Regions from separate parts of the Oceanicaulis alexandrii DSM 11625 genome, predicted to be linked through region 1. Evidence: predicted binding sites of a transcription regulator. Region 1 holds the regulator's gene; the other holds the start of a gene.
The links. The regulator LexA, encoded in region 1, represses DNA repair genes until DNA is damaged. The targets are predictions, from matches to a motif close to ATGTTCCNCTTGTGTTCC.
Positions count from the first base shown of each region.

Region 2: the regulator LexA is predicted to act here: its motif matches at 2,106-2,123, upstream of recA (recombinase RecA).

Region 1 is NZ_ATUP01000001.1:118,092-121,410, reverse strand. It holds gene G405_RS14615 (ComEC/Rec2 family competence protein) at 1-876, shown strand, start outside; gene G405_RS0100580 (2-hydroxychromene-2-carboxylate isomerase) at 878-1,552, opposite strand; gene lexA (transcriptional repressor LexA) at 1,618-2,295, opposite strand; gene trpC (indole-3-glycerol phosphate synthase TrpC) at 2,380-3,171, opposite strand; gene trpD (anthranilate phosphoribosyltransferase) at 3,201-3,319, opposite strand, start outside.
Region 2 is NZ_ATUP01000001.1:534,517-537,835, reverse strand. It holds gene G405_RS0102680 (hybrid sensor histidine kinase/response regulator) at 1-2,048, shown strand, start outside; gene recA (recombinase RecA) at 2,194-3,276, shown strand.

The DNA.
Region 1 (3,319 bases):
GCCAAGCTCAAGGACGCGATAGCCGGCTTGAGCGCCACATCCCTGATCGCGGGGTCGGCGACCGGCGCGTTTGCGGTGTTTCATTTCCAGCGCATGGCCGCTTATGGGCTTTTGGCCAATCTGGCGGCCATGCCGCTTTTTACGTTCTGGGTGATGCCGGCGGGCGGCGCGGCGCTCCTGTTTTCGGTGATTGGGCTGGAAGGCCCGTTTCTATGGATCATGGACCAAGGGCTGCGCCGGGTTCTGGACGTGGCGTATTGGGCGTCAACGCTTGAAGGGGCGGTGGTGGGCGCCAACGCCGCAGATCCCGCGTTGCTGGCGCTGTACGGTCTGGGTTTCGCCTGTCTGGTGATCGGGCTGGGGTGGATGCGGCTGGGCGGCGGTGTGCTGGTTTGCGCCGCCTTGGCGCTTTTCATGGTGCAGGCGCCGCCGCAGATGATGATTACGGATGGCGGCGTGGTGCTGGCGCGGTTTGAGGGGGCGGGAGACGCCTTCACCGTCAGTGACCGCAGGCGGGGCCGGTTTGATGCGCGCGTCTTCCTGCAACGCACCGGAGCGAGCTATCGCCCGGAACGTGCGGCGCTGGCCTGCGACTCTCTGGGATGCACGGGGCGCACCGCGGAAGGCTTGCTGCTCGCCGTCACGGATAATCCCGAGGCGCTAGAGGATGATTGCGACCAGGCGGATCTGATCGTCTTTGACGGGGTCGTCTCCGCCTGGCGTAAGCGCCGCTGTGCAGCCTTGCTGTTAGATGACCCGGCGCGCGCCGAACTCGGCGGGCTGGAGTTCTGGGTGCATGAGGGCCGGGTGGTCCGCATGCGCGGCGCCGAGCAGGCCCGGCAGGGCCGTTTATGGGGCGGCGCGCAGGGCAGCTAGCTTATTGAAGCTTGAGCCCGGATTGAGACATGCGCCAGAGCAGGGCGTCGATGCGGTCCTGACCAAAGAAAGGTTCGCCGTTAAACACCATCAGCGGCACGCCCCAATGACCCGCCGCATCCTGATTGGCTTCGTTTTCGAGGATCTGGGCGTCAATCTGGTCGGATTGGGCGTCCGCTTCGGCATTCAGCCAGTCCGGGTCCAGTCCAGCCTTGTGAGCGGCTTCATCCAGCGCGCCGTCATCGGTCCAGGGTGTTTCATAGCCCGCGCTTGCGCCGCCCCAGATGCGCCGGCTGGCGGCGGCGATATACGCCAGCCCGTCGCCGGTTTGCGTGGCCAGAACGCCCAGTCGGTTGAGATAGGTGATGCGCGGCTGTTCAGGGGCGATCTTCAGTGTGCCTAGATCCTGAGCGATCGGATCGGGCGAAGGCGCGCTGATGGGCAGACCCAGGCGTTCCGCCTCGCGCGCCACATCAATGAGCACATAATGGATCCAGCGCGAATCGCGTTCTTCGAAGAACTCAGGGCTGCGCACCGCCAATGGGCGCACAATACGGACATTGAGCGTGAAGCCGTATTGATCGCGCAGGGCCAGCAGGCGCTGTGCTGCGATATAGCTGTAGGGGCTTCGAAACGACCAATAAAGGTCAAAGCTGAGCGCGGTCTGATCTGTCATGGTCTGTGCTGTCCTGATCGGGCGAAGCCCCGAGCGACAATACTAAACCGCGCAAATCAGCGCGCCTAGTGATAGCGCCGGATCAAGCCGACCAGACGCCCCTGCACCTTGACCTCGTTCGGGCCGAAAATGCGGGTTTCATAGGCCGGGTTCGCCGCTTCCAGAGCGATGGAACCGCCCTTCTTGCGCAGCTTTTTCAGCGTGGCTTCTTCGTCATGGACGAGGGCGACAACGATATCGCCGCTATTGGCGGTGTCGCCGCGTTTGATCACCACCAGATCGCCGTCGAGAATGCCGGCGTCGATCATGGAATCGCCATGCACTTCCAGCGCGAAATGCTCGCCGCCGGAAATCATGTTCGCCGGGACGGGCAAGCGGTCGGTTTCATGCTGGATCGCCTCAATCGGCACGCCGGCTGCGATTCGGCCCAGAACCGGCACGTCCACGCCCTGAATGCTCTCTTCGTGAGCGGGGGCGCCGAAGGGCGCTTTCACCACATTGGAGGCAGGCGCTGACGCGGGAGCGCCGGTTTGCGGCAGCTTCAGCACTTCCAGAGCGCGCGCCCGGTGGGCCAGCCGACGGATGAATCCGCGTTCTTCCAGAGCGCTGACCAGTCGATGCACGCCGGACTTGGAGGCGAGGTTGAGCGCTTCTTTCATTTCGTCAAAGGAAGGCGACACGCCGTCTTCAGACAGACGCTTGTTGATGTAGAGCAAAAGCTCGTGCTGCTTTTTGGTCAGCATGGTCGCCTCTTGGAACAAAATAGAAACTTACTAAAAGTGTTCTATGCATGTTCCGTCTTAACGTCAAGTGAAGCTGCGACGCGTTTAGAGCCCCATAAGGGTGCGCGTCGCCGCGGTGACATCGTCCTGCCGCATCAGGCTTTCACCGACCAGCAGAGACTTCGCGCCAGCGTGCTGCAATCTGACAGCGTCGTCACGGGTGAAGATGCCGCTTTCCGCCACCAGAAGCCTGTCATCACCCACCATAGGGGCAAGAGTTTCAAAGGTTTCCAGTGAGGTTTCGAAGGTGCGCAGATTGCGGTTGTTTACCCCCACAAGCGGGCTGGGGAGGGCCAGAGCGCGTTTCATTTCGGCGGCGTCATGCACTTCGACCAACGCATCCATATTCCATTTGAACGCTTCCTCGATCAGCGCGGCGGCGAGGGAATCATCAACGCTGGCGAGAATCACCAGGATGCAATCCGCGCCCAGCGCGCGTGATTCGGCGACTTGCCAGGGGTCGTAGAGAAAATCCTTGCGCAGGACCGGCAAAGACACCGCCGCGCGCGCCGCGACCAGATAGTCATCATGGCCCTGAAAGCTGGGCGCGTCGGTCAGAACAGACAGGCAGCTTGCGCCCCCGTCTTCATAGGCTTTGGCGAGTATGGGCGGGTTGAAGTCTTCGCGGATCAGGCCCTTGGACGGGCTGGCTTTCTTCACTTCCGCGATCAGGCTTAGCCCATGCTCGGTCGCATCGCGCTCCAACGCCGCCTTGAAGCCGCGGACCGGGCTCGCCTGCTGGGCGCGCTCGCAGACCGCTTCATAGGAGAGCGCGGCCTTGCGCTCGGCGATATCGGCGCGCTTGTAGGCTTCAATTCGGTTCAGGACGTCGCTCATCGGGCGTGTTCTCTTCAAGGTTTAAGCGCTTAGGCGTTGCTGGCTGTGACAAGGGCGTCGAGCGCAGCTTGCGCGCGGCCGTCATCAATCGCTGCGCCAGCCAGTTCCGCGCCGGTCTTCAGGTCTTCAGCCAAGCCTGCGAGCTTCA
Region 2 (3,319 bases), 420 kb from region 1:
AAGTTGTCGGCCGCATCCCCTTGGGCGGGGGCGAAAGCGTGGTTTACAGCGCGGATGTTTCCGCGCTGGAAGACGGCGCGACTCTGTGGCGCTTTTCCGAGCTTCGCGATGACGCCTCTCTGGATGCGGACGAGGCGCCGGACTGGACCGATCATGCGCCCGTCGGCTTGTTCTCCGCCGATGCCGAGGGGCGGGTGCTGGCCGCCAACGCCACTTTGCGCAGCTGGATCGGGGTCAGCGAGGACGCGGCCCTCAAACTGCAAGACATCACCACAGGCGACACCGCGCAGGCGTTCGCCCAGTCGCGGGGCGCGGACGGCGTGATCCGCCTCGACGCCCGCCTGAAGCAAGTGGACGGCGAGGAAAGCCCGGTCGTCATCTGCGTCAGCTGGAGCGATGAGCGCCCCGCCAAGGCGCGCGCGGTGGTTTATGAACTCTCCGCCACAGGCGCGCCTCCCGCCGTGGCCGCGGCTGAGCCGCGCGAAGCGTCTTCGGGCGCCAGCTCGCTCGCTGGCGGCTCGTTTGATGAAATGTTCGCGACCGCCCCGTTCGGCGTGGCGCGCCTGGACGACGCCGATCCGGCGCTGGCCGTAATCGAGGACGCCAACCCGGCCTTGCTCAAGCTGTCGGGCGGCGGCGCCGTGCCGGGCGCGAAGTTTGAAGACCTGTTTGATTTTGGCGATGACGGCCGGATCGACAATGTACTGGGTTCGGCCCTGGCCGGGCGTGGCGAGCCCAGCGAAGTGCGCCTGAAAGCGGGCGAAGACGGCGAGCGCGCCGTGCAGGTTTTCCTGTCGCCCTCACGTGACGGCAAGCGCGTCGCCTATGTGGTGGACGTGTCGTCGTGGAAAGCGCTGGAGCAACAGGTCGCCCAGGCAGGCAAGATGCAGGCGGTCGGCCAGCTCGCGAGCGGCGTGGCTCATGATTTCAACAATATGCTCACCGCGATCCGGCTGAATGTGGGCGAGCTTCTGAACCGGCACCCGGTGGGCGATCCCTCCTATCAGGACTTGCAGCAGATCAATTCCACCGTCACGCGCCAGGCCGGCCTGGTGCGCAAGCTTCTCGCGTTCTCGCGCAAGCAGACCTTCCGCAATACGGTGTTTGACGTCTCGGACGTCTTGTCTGATTGCTCGATCATGCTGGGCCAGATTCTGGAAGAAACCGTACGGCTCGATATCAAGCATGGCCGCGATCTGCCGCTGGTGCGGGCGGACCGCAATCAGATCGACAATATTCTGGTGAACCTCGCCACCAACGCCCGTGATGCGATGAAGTCTCAGGGCGGCGGGGTTCTGACCATCGTCACCGAAGCGGTCTCTTCTGATGATGTGGCGCGCGCCGGGGCGCCCAATCCCAAGGATGGCGACTGGGCGGCGATCCATGTGTCCGATACGGGTACGGGCATGGACGAGGCGACGCTGAAGAAGATCTTCGAGCCGTTCTTCACCACCAAGGAGGCCGGACAGGGCACCGGGCTGGGGCTGGCGACGGTCTATGGCGTGGTCAAACAGTCGGGCGGCTTCCTGTTTGTGGATTCCGAAGTGGGCAAGGGCACGACCTTCCATATCTATCTGCCCGGCCATGTGCCGAGCGAGGAAGAGGAAACCGAGCTTGCGCGCGAGGAAGCGGCCAAGACCGCCGAGCCTGAACCCTCTGATCTCGCCGGACGCGGCCGCATCCTGTTTGTCGAGGATGAAGACGCGGTGCGCGCCATCGCGGCCAAGACGCTGGTGCGCCGCGGCTATGAGGTGGTGGAAGCGTGTGATGGCGAGGAAGCGCTCGAAATTTTGGAGAACGAGCCGGAAAGCTTTGATCTTCTGATTTCAGACGTGGTCATGCCGGGGCTCGACGGTCCCGGCTTGCTCAAGGAGGCGCGGCATCTGCTGGGCAGTGCGCGAATCGTCTTCATTTCGGGCTACGCCAAGGAAGAGTTTTCCGACACCCTCTCTGATGATCTCGAGATCTCCTTCCTGCCCAAACCCTTCGACATCCAGCAGCTGGCGGAGCGCGTGAAGCAGGAGCTGGCGGCGCGCCAGCGCGCCTAGTCTTCAGGCTAAGCGGCTGATTGCGCTCAGCTGTCGCATGGGCGACGCACACGCCAAATGTTCCGCTTGTGTTCCGGGAACAAAATAAGTACGGTCACCTTCATTGCCCGACTCGGTCGGGCGTGAAATAAGGAGGGCCGACCTGATGGCACAGTCAAATCTGCGCGTGGTGAAAGACGGCGACATGGATAAACAAAAAGCGCTTGAAGCGGCCCTGACTCAAATTGATCGCGCCTTCGGCAAAGGCTCGGTGATGAAGCTGGGCTCCAAGCCTGACCAGGATATTCAGGCGATCTCCACCGGCTCTCTGGGCCTGGATATCGCGCTGGGCGTGGGCGGCCTGCCGAAAGGCCGGATCGTCGAGATCTACGGCCCGGAAAGCTCCGGTAAAACCACGCTGGCGCTGCACACGGTCGCCGAAGCGCAGAAAAGCGGCGGCGTCGCGGCGTTCGTGGACGCCGAGCACGCGCTCGATCCGGTTTACGCCCGCAAGCTGGGCGTGGATGTGGGCGAACTTCTGGTCTCCCAGCCTGACACCGGCGAACAGGCGCTTGAAATCGCCGATACGCTGGTGCGCTCGGGCGCCATTGACGTTCTGGTGATCGACTCCGTGGCGGCCTTGACCCCGCGGGCGGAGCTTGAAGGCGATATGGGCGACTCGCTGCCCGGTCTTCAGGCCCGTTTGATGAGCCAGGCGCTGCGCAAGCTGACCGGCTCCATCTCCAAATCGAAATGCCTGGTGATCTTCATCAACCAGATCCGCATGAAGATCGGCGTGATGTTCGGCAGCCCCGAAACCACGACCGGCGGTAATGCGCTGAAATTCTACTCCACCGTTCGCCTGGATATCCGCCGCATCGGCGCGCTGAAAAATCGCGACGAAGTGATCGGCAACCAGACCCGCGTCAAAGTGGTCAAGAACAAGGTGGCGCCGCCCTTCCGCGAGGTGGAGTTCGATATCCTCTATGGCGAAGGCATCTCCAAGACCGGCGAACTGCTCGATCTGGGGGTGAAGGGCAATATCATCGAAAAGTCGGGCTCCTGGTATTCCCACGACTCCGAACGGATCGGGCAGGGCCGCGAGAATGCGCGCCAGTTCCTGCTCGACCATCCCGCGATCGCCGACAAGATCGAAGCCCAGGTGCGCAAGAACGCCGGTCTGATCGCCGAGGAATTGCTGGTCGGTCCCGGCGAGGATGATGACCTGGACGACGAGGCCACAGGCTAGTTCCGAGGGGGACGAATCGCATCCTTCACCGCCAAAACGGTGA